One region of the Rhizobium sp. Nf11,1 genome, then DNA from elsewhere that is predicted to be linked to it. Evidence: predicted binding sites of a transcription regulator. Region 1 holds the regulator's gene; each other region holds the start of a gene.
What was found. Region 1 encodes LexA, which represses DNA repair genes until DNA is damaged. Its sites were predicted from a motif close to TGTTCNNNNTGTGTTCNG; they were not measured.

Region 1 (3,495 bases):
CATCGCCATTTCACCTTCGGAAGTATTGGGACCGAGCTTTCAGATGTCCTTTGCCGCCACATTGGCCTTGGTATCGGGCTATCAGTTGTGGAAGGACAGGCGTGTCCGCGAAAACGCTTTTCTGAAACTGCCGATCATCAGGCCGGTGGTTGCCGTCGCCGGTTTCTTCGGCGGCGTCTTCCTGACCTCGCTGATCGGCGGCTTTTCCACCGCATTGTTTTCGATCGAGCATTTTCATCGCCTGACGGCTTACGGCCTGCCGGCAAACCTTGCGACGATGCCGATTATCTCCTTCATCGTCATGCCGGCCGGATTGTTGGCGATGTTGCTCATGCCTTTCGGTCTGGACGCTCCGCTCTGGAAGGTCGTCGGATTCGGCCTCGATCTGGTGATTGCGGTTGCCAAGACAGTGTCCGGCTGGGGCGGTGATATCGGCATCGGCCGCTTGCCCGGCTGGTATTTCGCAGTGGCGGTGGCAGGCTTTCTGCTGCTGACGCTGCTGCGCACTCGGCTGCGCCATGTCGGCACATCGATCATCGCCATCTCCACGCTCATCGTGCTGCTTCTGCCGGTTCCCCGGCCGCCGGATCTGGTGATTTCGGAGGATGGCAGTCTGGTTGCGGTCGTCGCGGCTGAGGCAATAGCTTCCAACCGTGAAAACCCGCCGGATTTCATATTCGACCAGTGGCAGAGAGCGCTGGTGCTGCCGACACATGATCCGCCGAAGATGCTGGATGGTCCGGCCATTCCGCCGGAAGGAGAAGACCGCCGTGTCAGGCTTTCCCGCGATCAGCAGAACGAAGCGAGTGCAGCGATGCGGGCAGCCGCCGCAGGCGGTGAAGCAAACCGTTTTTCCTGCGTCAAGAAGGCTTGGTGCACATCAAGACTTGGCAATGGCAATATCGTCACCGTCATCGACAATGCCGCCTATCTCGGCCCGGCCTGCGATACGGCCGATATCGTCGTGACCTCGGTCCGTCTGCGTTTCAATAGCTGCCGTTCAGGCGGCACGCTTTTCACCGGCGAGACGCTGCGCAGGACCGGTTCGCTTGAATTGCGCTTCGCCGATGCCGGCCTGGAGGTCACCACCGCCTTCGATGCTTTGTCGCGACCATGGATGCGCCATCGCGCCTATGATTGGCGCAATGATCGTTTTACCGATTCCAGCCCATCCGGCGTCAGTGATAGCGACGGATGAGGCCGACGAGCTTGCCCTGCACCTTGACGCGGTCGGGCCCGAAGATGCGGGTCTCATAAGCCGGGTTGGCGGCCTCGAGCGCGATCGAGGCACCCTTGCGGCGAAAACGCTTCAGCGTTGCTTCCTCGTCATCGACGAGGGCAACGACGATATCGCCGGGACTGGCGGTACTGCCGTTGCGAATGATCACGGTGTCGCCGTCGAAGATGCCGGCGTCGATCATCGAATCGCCTTTGACCTCCAGCGCATAGTGCTCACCGGAGCCGAGCATATCTGCGGGAACGACGATATCGTGGGTGTTGTTCTGGATCGCCGAGATCGGAACGCCGGCGGCGATACGTCCCATGACCGGCACGGAGACGGAGTTGCCATTGTCGGCGACCGGCTTTGGCGCAGCGGGGGCGGCGACCGGCTGGGGCTTGCCGAGGCTGCCCTCGATGACGCTCGGCGAAAAACCGCGACGCTGAAGACTGGGGTTATAGGCCTCCGGAAGCTTGATCACCTCGAGTGCCCGGGCGCGGTTCGGTAGGCGGCGAATGAAGCCGCGTTCCTCAAGCGCCGTGATCAGGCGGTGAATGCCGGATTTCGAGGCGAGGTCCAGGGCATCCTTCATTTCGTCGAAAGAGGGAGGAACGCCGGATTCCTTCATGCGCTCATGGATGAAAAGGAGAAGCTCCTGTTGTTTGCGCGTGAGCATCGACGTCAGACCCCGTGATTGAAACAAATCCAGAACGGACACTATATGTTCCATATGTGTTCCGCAAGTAGCTAAATTTCCGTAAAAGTTCACGTCAACTCGCGGAGATTTTTATTTTCATTTGCCGGATTGGCGCACATGTCTTGCATTGAGGGAGGTGCTGTCGCACATCTCTTGTCTCTTGCCGGTTTCAGGAGGGATATTCATGAACGCGCATTCCGCCAGGTCGCACCCGCTGGATCATGTCGTGCTGCCCGTGGTCAATATCGATCTGGCGCGTGAGAGGCTCGGCAAGCTCGGTTTCACCGTCGCCGCCGATGCGCGCCATCCCTTCGGAACGGAGAATGCCTGCGTCTTTTTCGCCGACAAGACCTATCTGGAGCCGCTTGGCGTGGCGAGTGTCGACGAGAGCGAAGCAGCGGCCCGCCAGGGCAACGTCTTCATCGCCCGCAATCGCGCCTTCCGTTTCCGCTGCGGCGAGGAGGGACTTTCTGCGCTGGCCTTCCTCAGCGAGGATGCCGACCTCGATCATAAGCGCTTCGTCAGCAACGGCGCGAGCGCCGGTGAGATGTTGCAGTTCAGCCGGCCGATGCGGATGCCGGACGGTTCGGAGAGCGTCGGCAGCTTTAAGCTGGCCTTTGCAGCTGATTTGCGCGCCCCCGATTTCTTTCTCTTTACTTGCCAGCGCATCAATTCGTTCCCTACAGATCGCGCCGCGCTGGAGACGCACGCCAATGGCGTGATCGGCATTGCCGAGATCGCACTTTGTGCACCGGACCCGGCGGCATTCGCCGCCTTCGTCGGGCTCGCGATTGGGCAGGCGGCGGTGGAGAAAACCGGTTTCGGCATGAATATCGCGGCATCGAATGCAAAGATCAGCTTGATGACGCCGGAAGGGCTGGAGGCCTATTTCGAAACCACTGTCTCATCAGCCGATCGCGGCCTGCGGGGGCGGGCAATCCTCTTCACCGTCATCGATCTTGCCGTGACAGAAGCGCATTTGGGTGCTAACGGGATCACATTCACACGCAAGAACAATCGCATTCTGGTGAAGCCCACGCCCGGGCAGGGTGCGCTCTTCGCCTTCGAGGAAACACGATGAGCACCGACACGAATTCCGAAGTCAGGATCGGCGAAGGCGGAGGCCAGGTCACTTTTTCCAATACTGGCCGCTTGTCGCTGATCGCCGGTCCATGCCAGATGGAGAGCCGGGATCACGCCTTCATGGTCGCCGGCACGCTGAAGGAGCTTTGCGGCAAGCTCGGCATTGGCCTCGTCTACAAGAGCTCCTTCGACAAGGCGAACCGTACCTCGCTCTCGGCTGAACGCGGCATCGGCCTGGAAAAGGGCATGGAGGTCTTTGCCGACCTCAAGAAGGAATTCGGCTTTCCCGTCATAACCGACGTCCATACGGCCGAGCAATGCGCCGAGGTGGCCAAGGTGGTCGATGTTCTGCAGATCCCGGCCTTCCTCTGCCGTCAGACCGACCTTCTGATCGCCGCCGCCAAGACCGGCCGCGCCGTCAATGTCAAGAAGGGCCAGTTCCTCGCCCCTTGGGATATGAAGAACGTTCTGAAGAAGCTCAACGCCAGCGGCAATT
Region 2 (3,495 bases), on a different contig from region 1:
TTCGCAAACTTCGCCAAGAGTTCGAAGATGTTGTCGGCCTGCGGCTTCGAGACGCCGTTCTTGACCGCGCCGACGACGAAGCGTTCGCGCTGCTGGTCCATCTCCGCCTTGATCTTCTTACCCATGGCGCGGCGCAGAAGGTCGGCTTCGCCAAGCGAATAGCCCGACAGGACCTGGGCGATCTGCATCACCTGTTCCTGATAGACGATAACGCCCTGCGTTTCCTTGAGCAGGTGGTCGATCATCGGATGGATCGATTCCAGCTCTTCGTCGCCATGCTTGCGAGCATTGTAGGTCGGGATGTTCTCCATCGGGCCCGGGCGGTAGAGCGCCACCAGCGCGATGATGTCCTCGATGCAATCCGGTTTCATGCCGATCAGCGCCTTGCGCATGCCGGCACTTTCCACCTGGAACACGCCGACCGTCTCGCCGCGCGACAGCATCTCGTAGGTCGGTTTGTCGTCGAGAGGAATGGCCGCAAGATCGACTTTGATGCCGCGCTTGGCGACGAAATCGACGGCGACCTTCAGCACCGTCAGAGTCTTCAGGCCGAGAAAGTCAAACTTGACGAGGCCGGCCTGCTCCACCCACTTCATGTTGAACTGGGTGACCGGCATGTCGGAGCGCGGATCGCGATACATCGGCACCAGCTTGGATAACGGCCGATCGCCGATGACAATACCGGCAGCATGCGTCGAGGCGTGGCGATAAAGCCCTTCGATCTTCTGGGCAATGTCGAGCAGGCGCGCCACCACCGGTTCCTTCGCCGCCTCCTCCTGCAGCTTCGGCTCCTCTTCGATCGCTTTAGAGAGCGGCGTCGGATTGGCCGGATTGTTCGGCACGAGTTTGCAGATCTTGTCTACCTGACCGTAGGGCATTTCCAGCACGCGGCCGACGTCGCGAAGTGCGGCGCGCGCCTGCAGCGAACCGAAGGTGATGATCTGCGCCACCTGCTCGCGCCCATATTTCGCCTGAACGTAACGGATCACCTCTTCGCGACGGTCCTGGCAGAAGTCGATGTCGAAGTCAGGCATTGAGACGCGTTCCGGATTGAGGAAGCGCTCGAAGAGCAGCGAGAAGCGCAGCGGGTCGACGTCGGTGATGGTCAATGCATAGGCGACCAGCGAACCGGCGCCCGAACCGCGACCAGGACCGACGGGAATATCATGCTGCTTGGCCCACTTGATGAAGTCGGAAACGATCAGGAAGTAACCCGGGAAGCGCATGCGCTCGATAACGCTGAGCTCGAACTCCAACCGCTCACGATAATCCTTTTCCTCGTAACCCCGCGACATGCCGAGCGTGGCAAGCCGCATGTCCAGCCCTTCCACCGCCTGGCGGCGCAATTCGCCCGCCTCGGCGCGTTCGGCCTCCTCGGCATCGTCGGTGGCGCCAGTGAAGCGCGGCAGGATCGGCTTTCTTGTCTTCAACACGAAGGAGCAGCGCCTGGCGATCTCGATCGTGTTCTCAAGCGCTTCCGGCAGGTCGGCAAAGAGCTTGGCCATTTCGGCCCGGCTCTTCAGATAGTGATCCGGCGTCAGGCGAAAGCGGCTGTCGTCCGAGACGATGGCGTTATGCGCAACCGCCATCAGCGCATCATGTGCGTCGTAATCGTCGCGGGTCGGAAAGAAGGCCTCGTTCGTGGCGACGAGCGGCAGGTCATGCGTGTAGGCAAGCCTGACGATCTTCTGCTCGTGCCGCTTGTCGTAGGTGCCGTGCCGCTGCAGTTCGACATAGAGTCTGTCGCCGAAGAGACGCTTCAGCGTGAGCAGCCGGGCTTCCGCCTGGCCGGGATGACCTTCCCTGACAGCCGCGTCGACCGGTCCGGTCAGGGCGCCGGTCAAGGCGATCAGACCTTCCGTGCCTGCCTCTTCCAGCCAGGAGGCTCTGACATGTATGGCCTGGTTGCTATCGCCGCCGAGATAGGCGCGGCTGACGAGATCGACCAGCCTTTCATAACCGGCCTCCGTCGCGGCAAGTAGAACGATCGATGGCAGCTTGATCAGGGCCTGCTGACCGCCGCGCTTCTCACTTTCCAATCCGTCTTCCATGTCGATGGAGACCTGACAGCCGATGATCGGCTGCAGGCCCTCGTCCATTGCCTTCTGGGAGAATTCAAGGGCGACGAACAGATTGTTGGTGTCGGTAATGGCGATCGCAGGCTGACTGTCGCTGGTCGCCTTGTAGAGGATCTTCTTCAGAGGCAGCGCACCCTCAAGAAGCGAATAGGCGGAGTGGACCCTCAGGTGGATGAAGCCCGGCGTGCCGCCGGTCGCCTCACCCATTGAACCCTTTTCCGTCTCCGCCATGATATGCCTTCCCAATCAGCCGAAATGAATCGGATGCATTGTCGGCATTGAGGGCAATGATGTCCAGAAGAAGACCCGCTTGCGAACCGCATGACTGCCATGCGATCCCCTGAAAACTTTAGATCGCGATGACGATCAGCGAGAAGCTGGCAACGAACATTGCGATGGAGGTGAATGCTGCGATATCACGGATCATGTCAGTCATCTGGCTCTCCTTTACTCGTTATGTTTTCAATCTGTTCCATCTATGTTCCTATGTCAACAGGAATCTTTTCCTTTGCGCTTGCGTTTGAAAATGCCGGCTCGGGACTGCGAATCGAACCTCGCTTTCGGCGCTGGCTTTGAACATGCTCCGCGACCGGCTCGATATCGCCTGCCGAACGGATCCGTACAGCGCATTCGATGTCTGATGAACCTGCCCCAAGGCGATCGAGCGATGCACTCTTTTGTTCTTCTTATGTTCTCACCGTTCTGCTATATCCGTATCAGATGAGGCAGGAGGAAGATGATAATGCTCGACACCGTGATGCTGAACGACTTCATCGTAGAGGCGAAGGCCGCGACCTATGTCGGCGGTGGTGTGCCTCGCCCGCCCTGCCGGCCGGGCGCTCACGATATCGGCTACGAGCGCGGCGACTGGTCCTATCTCGACAGCTACTTCGGCGGCACCGATTTCGCCGGCCAGGAAGTGGTGTGGTTGGCCGGCGAACCCGTCTGGGTGATGAATTATTTCGGCCGCGTCGTCGCGTCCGATCTGATCGACGGCAGTGCCGCCGGAACGGTGATCAAGGCGGCGCTGTCGGCAATGTATCGGGAGGGCCGCTTTCTTGGCGGAATGGAATTCGATCATCCGTTCGGCCGCTATGTCGACCGCAGCGAAGGCGGCTGCGAGGGATTCAGCGGCCAGGAATGCATCATGGTCGAGGAGCGGAAGGCCTATGTGCTCGAGTATCGCGGTGGGCTGGTTATTCCCTGATGTCCGACCAGGAGGTCGGCGAGATCAGCCCCTCATCCGCATGCCGGCACCCTTTCCCCGCTTGCGGGGCGAAGGGAGAGATGGCCGCGACCCCTCCGTTCCCCACCTACCTCTCGCTGGGCAAGTCCCCTCGCCCCGTTTACGGGGAGAGGGTTAGGGTGAGGGGCAGGTGGTCAACCAAACAGCCATGGATAGCCGTCTCAAAAGTCG
Region 3 (3,495 bases), on a different contig from region 1:
CTCGAACTCAGTCTCATTGGCAATGACGATATCGGCGAGGCGTCCGAGACGCGGCGCATCGGGAATCAATGGGGCGAGGTTGAGGATGCTGGTGATGCCCTTGGCGCGTGCGGCCGAGAGCGCGCGTTCGACGGCCGCGACCGGCACCTCAAGCTGCAACATCAGTATGTCGCCTTCGTGCATGCGGCCGATCGCGGTTTCCGCATCGGCGGGCGCGACCAGGCCGTTGGCGCCCGGCACCACGGCAATCATGTTCTCGCCGTCGCCGCCGACCAGGATCAGCGCCGTTCCTGTGGGACCGTCGATATGCTTGACGAGGGAGAGATCGGTTCCTGCCTCATCGAGCAGAGAAAGAGCATCGGCAGCAAAAGCATCCTTGCCGACGGCACCGGCCATATGCACATAGCGACCGGCGCGGCGGGCTGCCAGCGCCTGGTTGGCGCCCTTGCCGCCGGCGGCCGTGGCAAAACCGTTGCCGGCCACTGTTTCGCCGGGCTTCGGCAGGCGCTCGGTCGTGGCGATGAGATCCATGTTGATGGATCCGAAAACTGTGATCATCAGGCTGTCCCGTCTTTTGGAGCATGCCAATGACATCATGCTCCTGCTATTTCATGGGGCGAGACACTGCCCGAAGCGATCACTCCTCGTCAACCACCCGAAGCTTGAGAAGGCCGGTACGGCTTTCCACGGATTTGGCCGGGACCTCGCCGTCGCCGGCAGGCTTTGCGTCGCCGCCTGCCTCGAATTCCAGCGCCTCGATCTTGGCGCCGCGTTTGGTGAGCTTGTCGGCTGACGTGACGACCATGTCGATATCTTTCTGCGCCATGGCGAAATGGCCCTGCAGCTTGCGCACCCGCTCGTCGAGGCGGCCGAGATCGTTCATCAGGAGCGCCACCTCGCCCTGGATCAGATGCGCCTGCGCCCGCATGCGCTGGTCTTTCAGCACCGCCTGGATGACCTGGATCGACAGCATCAGCAGCGATGGCGAGACGATAACGATGCGCGCGCGGTGTGCCTTCTGCACCAAGGCCTCGAAGTTCTCATGGATCTCCGCGAAGATCGATTCCGACGGCACGAAGAGAAAAGCCGTCTCCTGGGTTTCCCCCTGAATCAGATATTTCTCTGAAATATCCCGGATATGGATCTCCATGTCGCGGCGGAACTGCTGGCCGGCTATCTTGCCGGCCTCGGGGCTGGCTGCGTCGCGGATGGCGTTCCAGGCTTCGAGCGGGAACTTCGCATCGATGACGAGCGGCGGCGCGCCGTTTGGCATGCGGATCGTGCAGTCCGGCCGCGAACCGTTCGAGAGCGTCTGCTGGAAGGCATAGGCGCCCATTGGCAGGCCGTCGGCGACGATCGTCTCCATCCGCGACTGGCCGAAGGCGCCGCGCGTCTGCTTGTTCGAGAGAATAGCCTGCAGTCCGACGACGTCCTTGGCGAGCGTCTGAATATTGTTCTGCGCGGCATCGATGATCGCCAGCCGCTCCTGCAGCCGCTGCAGGTTCTCATGCGTCGATTTCGTCTGCTCGGTGATCGTCGAGCTGACGCGCTGCGACATGCCGTCGAGACGCTGGCTGATTGCCTGGTTGAGCTCGCTCTGACGCGCGCCAAAAACCTCGGCCATGGCCGTGATGCGGCCCTGCATCTCCGCCTGGATCTTCAAAAGCTCGGCCATGCGCGCCTCGCTTTCGCCAGCCCGCAGGCTCGCCTCCTCCGCCTGCTCGCGGCGGAGGCTGGCGCTGCGCAAGAGAAGGATGATCACCAGAAGCACGAAGGCGACAAAAACGCCGCCGGCAAGCGCCAGCATGGCCGGGCTCAGCGAGGCGTTGGAGAGGGCGAGCGATTCGGAATGAACGGTCATGCCGCAACCATAACAGAAGCTGCGGCAATACATAGATCAAAACGTGAACGAAATCCTCTGTCGCCTTTTTCCTCGCCGATGCAGAAAATCGCCGCCGATTTAACCATTGCTCAACCATATTCGCCAAAATCTGTGCCGCAGAATTCCCTCCAGCGCCGTTGCGCCAAGTACAGAGATTTCCATGACATCCCAGCAGACCGACAGTGCACTCAGGCAGCGCCTCGATTTCATCGAACTGGACGAGGCGGCGCGCCGGTCGATACGGGATCTCAGCCCCGTCATATCAGAGCTAATCGGCGGTGCCCTCGACAAGTTCTATGCCAAGATCGCCAAGACCCCCGCCGTCTCAGGCTTTTTCGCCGACAAGAACCATGTCGCTCATGCCAAGAAGCGGCAGCAGGATCATTGGGGCAAGCTTGCAGGCGGTGCCTTCGACGAAACCTACGTCGACGGCGTGACATCGGTCGGGCGCACGCACGCCCGCATCGGGCTGGAGCCGCGCTGGTATGTCGGCGGCTATGCCCTGGTTCTGTCCGAGCTCGTCAAGGGCATCATGGAGAAGCAGTGGCCGTCGGTCTTTGCGCGCCAGCAGGGCAAATTGCTCGCCGAAAGGCTGTCGGCGGTCATCAAGGCCGGCATGCTCGACATGGATTATTCGATCTCGGTCTACCTCGAGACGCTTGAAGCCAAGCGCCAGGCTCTGGAAGAGCAGCGTGCCCAGGCCGAGGCCGATCAGGCGATGGCGCTGGAGCAGCTGCGCCGCGGTCTGGAGGCGCTGTCGAGCGGCGATCTCGAGGCCACTCTGCCATCCGACCTGCCCGGTAATTTTCGGCAGATGGCCGAGCATTACAACCGTGCCGTCAAGGCGCTGCGCCATTCCTTCGCATCGGTGCGCGACACGTCGGGCCATATCATGAATGGCGCCGACGTCATCTCCAATGCGACCAACGATCTCGCATTGCGCACTGCCCAGCAGGCGGCCGGCGTCGAGGAGAGTTCGGCTGCCCTGCAGCAGCTTTCCGTCAGCGTCGGCCAGACCGCCGCCAATGCCGAGAAGGCTTCGGACGCCGTACGCGAGACGCAGCAGAAGGCGAAGAATTCGGGCGAACTCGTTACCAGCGCCGTCTCGGCGATGGCCGGCATCGAGAAATCCTCGACGGAGATTTCCAAAATTATCGGCGTCATCGACGAGATCGCCTTCCAGACCAATCTTCTGGCGCTGAACGCCGGCGTCGAGGCGGCGCGCGCCGGTGATGCCGGCAAGGGTTTTGCCGTCGTCGCCCAGGAAGTCCGCCAACTCGCCCAGCGCACTGCCGATGCTGCCAAGGAGATCAAGAACCTGATCTCGCAGAGCTCGACCCAGGTCAATGAGGGTGTCGGCATCGTCTCGAGCACCGGCGAGGCGCTGAGCGACATGATCAGCCGCATCGACATCATCAACCGCTTCGTCGCCGATATCGCCGCTGCCGCCCGCGATCAAGCAACCGGGGTCAACGAGGTCAGCGTGGCGATCCGCAGCATGGGCGAGATCACCCAGCAGAATTCCGGCATGGTCGAGCGCACGTCGGCGGAAACCCGCCGCCTCAAGGACGAGGTGGACCAGCTGATCGAGCTGCTGCGCCGCTTCCGCGTCC
Region 4 (3,495 bases), on a different contig from region 1:
AGAAATATCGCCTCCGAAATCGTCGAGCCGCTTCAGGCACCACGGGCTCATCAATCCGTTCAGCCGCCGCTGCGGGATTCCATACTGCTCCTGCAGGAGCGGGCCCATCGTCTCCGGATCGAAGAGGTTGAGCGGGCTTTCGAACACGGGACTGATCTCGTCACCGGCTTTCAGCACATAGATCGGATGCACTTCCATCAACTGCTTCAGCCGCTCAGCCAGCGAGGACTTGCCGCCCCCGACCGGACCGAGCAGATAAAGAATTTGCTTGCGCTCCTCGAGCCCCTGCGCTGCATGCCGAAAGAAGGAGACGATGCGTTCGATTGTCTCTTCCATACCGTGAAAACCGGCAAAGGCCGGATAAACCCGGATGGTCCTGTTCATGAAGATTCTGCCGAGGCGCGCATCCTTGGCAGTGTCAACCATCTGCGGCTCACCTATTGCCGCGAGCAGACGCTCGGTCGCATTGGCATAGGCGATCGGATCGGTTTTGCAGAGATCGAGATATTCCGAAACCGACATGTCGCTTTCGCGGCGCGCTTCATAACTGCGTGTGAACGCATCGAATACGGATTCACTCAGCATGGGACCTCCATTAAGGTTATGCCGCAGGCTCTAAGCCGTATAACCATCGAGATGGCCACGGCGTTCCTTAGAATCAATAGTTTCGTAGGTATATTCGACGCTGACGTTCCGTTTGTAGCAATGCACAAAATTGTGCATGCACCGGTATTTTTTTACTCCACGAAACTGTTTCTCATTCTAGTTGAGAAAGGGGTCGTTGGCATATCAGCACATTTAGCGACGTGACATGAATGTCAAAAAGGTGTGCAATGGCGCCCGTGATTCGAGCCGTGGAAATTCGACGTTAGCCGCCGGTGAGAGCAAGCTGGCGCTGACGTCAGGGGTGCCAGAGCGCGCTCGCCGTGGGATGAAACCGGGCGAATCGTCACGATGCGCCCGTCGTCTCGATCATGCGTCTCCAGCGCTCTTAGCCATTGAATGCCTTCTCCAGCGCAGCCACATCGATCTTGACCATGCCAAGCATGACTTCGGTGACGCGCCTTGCCCGCTCGCGATCTTCGTCGGCGATCATCTCGGAGAGAGCGCGCGGGACGATCTGCCAGGAAAGACCCCAGCGGTCCTTCAGCCAGCCGCAGGCCTCCGGCATGCCGCCATTGGCGAGGAAAGCATCCCATATCCGATCGATCTCCGCTTGGCTTTCCAGAAGGATGGCGATCGAAAAGGAATGGTTGAAGCTGTCGAGTGGACCGGCCTTCATCGCCAGGAAAGCCTGGTCGCCAAGCGTGAACTCGATCAGCTCGACACTGCCAGGAGGGCCGCTCGGCGTTTCCGCCGGAAGTATGGTGGTGCGGCCGATCGTGGAATCCGGAATGATCGACACGTAGAATTCGACGGCTTCGCGTGCCTGCTCGGCGAACCAGAGATTTGAAATGACCTTCGGCATAGACAGCCTCCTTGTTGGCGAGTATCCCGGACTTCTGTCCGTGCTTCGAGGACGTCTGGTCGGCGCCGGTTCCGACAGGCTGCGATCGAAATTTTTCGCCCGCTCACCCGCGGCAGCCTCGCCACCCGCACCCAGGCAATAGTGGTGGTTCGGGAATGAAAGCAGAACATCTTTTCTGGTCTTTCCTTCCCGAATCACTACATTACGCGCCATGAGCAATAGTTTCGACGATATTCCCTTCTTCGACGAAGAGCCCGGCGAAGTGGCGCGCAAGCCGCAGCCGTCCGTCGCTGCAGCCGGAAGACCCGCCGCTGGCGGCGGCATCGCCGCCCGCGCCATGGCGGCGCGCGAGGGCGGCAAGCGGCCGGATTATCTCGCTGGACTGAACCCGGAACAGACTGAAGCCGTCGAAACGCTGGAAGGTCCTGTCCTCGTGCTCGCCGGCGCCGGCACCGGAAAGACACGCGTGCTGACGACCCGCATCGCCCATATCCTCAACACCGGCCGCGCCTTCCCGTCGCAGATCCTCGCCGTCACCTTTACCAACAAGGCCGCGCGCGAGATGAAGGAGCGCATCGCCCTGCTCGTCGGCGGCGCCGTCGAAGGCATGCCCTGGCTCGGCACCTTCCATTCGATCGGCGTCAAGCTTCTGCGCCGCCACGCCGAGCTGGTTGGCCTCAGTTCCGATTTCACCATCCTCGACACCGATGACGTCGTCCGCCTGATCAAGCAGTTGATCCAGGCCGAAGGTCTCGACGACAAGCGCTGGCCGGCAAAGCAGTTCGCCGGCATGATCGACACCTGGAAGAACAAGGGCCTCGGCCCGGCCGATATTCCCGAAGGCGATGCCCGCGCCTTCGCCAATGGCCGCGGCCGCGATCTCTATTTCGCCTATCAGGCGCGCTTGTCGACGCTGAACGCCTGCGATTTCGGCGACCTGCTAATGCATCCGATCGCGATCTTCCGCAAGAATCCGGATCTCCTAAAGGAATATCACGGCCGCTTCCGCTATATCCTCGTCGACGAATATCAGGATACCAACACCGCCCAATATATGTGGCTGAGGCTGCTGGCCCAGCGCAGCAAGGGCGAGCCGCAGAATGTCTGCTGCGTCGGTGACGACGACCAGTCGATCTATGGCTGGCGCGGTGCGGAGGTCGACAATATTCTTCGCTTCGAGAAGGATTTCCCCGGCGCCAAGGTGATCAAGCTCGAGCGCAACTACCGATCGACCGAACATATCCTCGGTGCCGCCGCCCATCTGATCGCCCATAATGAAGGGCGTCTGGGCAAGACGTTGTTCACCGATCGCACCGATCCCGATGACGTCAAGGTGCAGGTTCACGCCTCCTGGGACTCCGAGGAGGAAGCTCGCGCCATTGGCGAGGAGATCGAGCAACTCCAGCGCAGCAAGCATCTGCTGAACGACATGGCGATCCTGGTGCGCGCCTCCTTCCAGATGCGCGAATTCGAAGATCGCTTCGTCACCCTTGGCCTCAACTACCGAGTCATTGGCGGCCCGCGCTTCTATGAGCGCCTCGAAATCCGCGATGCCATGGCCTATTTCCGGCTCGTCGCACAACCGGCCGACGACCTCGCCTTCGAGCGCATCATCAACACGCCGAAGCGTGGCCTCGGCGATACAACGGTGCGTGCGCTGCATGATTATGCCCGCGCCCGCGACATCCCGATGCTGGCGGCAGCGGCCGACATCATCGAAACGGACGAGCTGAAGCCAAAGGCGCGCAAAGCCCTCTTCGACGTGATTCAATCCTTCCGCCGATGGCAGGAGCTGCTTGAAAACACACCGCATACCGAACTTGCCGAGCAGATCCTCGAAGAGTCCGGCTATACCGACATGTGGAAGAACGACAAGAGCGCCGAAGCCCCGGGTCGACTGGAAAACCTGAAGGAACTGATCCGCTCGATGGAAAGCTTCGAGTCGATGCGCGGCTTCCTTGAGCACGTATCGCTCGTCATGGACGCCGAGACCAACGAGAACCTCGACGCCGTCTCGATCATGACGC

Region 2: the regulator LexA is predicted to act here: its motif matches at 2,547-2,564, upstream of dnaE (DNA polymerase III subunit alpha).
Region 3: the regulator LexA is predicted to act here: its motif matches at 1,894-1,911, upstream of ACQ7C1_RS10700 (DNA recombination protein RmuC).
Region 4: the regulator LexA is predicted to act here: its motif matches at 1,620-1,637, upstream of ACQ7C1_RS11455 (ATP-dependent helicase).

The regions. Positions count from the first base shown of each region.
Region 1 is NZ_JBOBHU010000017.1:40,882-44,376, forward strand. It holds gene ACQ7C1_RS22740 (ComEC/Rec2 family competence protein) at 1-1,198, shown strand, start outside; gene lexA (transcriptional repressor LexA) at 1,179-1,895, opposite strand; gene ACQ7C1_RS22750 (VOC family protein) at 2,101-2,997, shown strand; gene kdsA (3-deoxy-8-phosphooctulonate synthase) at 2,994-3,495, shown strand, end outside.
Region 2 is NZ_JBOBHU010000003.1:94,007-97,501, forward strand. It holds gene dnaE (DNA polymerase III subunit alpha) at 1-2,309, opposite strand, end outside; gene ACQ7C1_RS05990 (DUF5680 domain-containing protein) at 2,821-3,285, shown strand; gene ACQ7C1_RS05995 (ABC transporter ATP-binding protein) at 3,486-3,495, opposite strand, start outside.
Region 3 is NZ_JBOBHU010000005.1:265,837-269,331, forward strand. It holds gene ACQ7C1_RS10695 (ribokinase) at 1-558, opposite strand, end outside; gene ACQ7C1_RS10700 (DNA recombination protein RmuC) at 638-1,861, opposite strand; gene ACQ7C1_RS10705 (methyl-accepting chemotaxis protein) at 2,043-3,495, shown strand, end outside.
Region 4 is NZ_JBOBHU010000006.1:106,947-110,441, reverse strand. It holds gene ACQ7C1_RS11465 (PrkA family serine protein kinase) at 1-585, opposite strand, end outside; gene ACQ7C1_RS11460 (VOC family protein) at 992-1,468, opposite strand; gene ACQ7C1_RS11455 (ATP-dependent helicase) at 1,680-3,495, shown strand, end outside.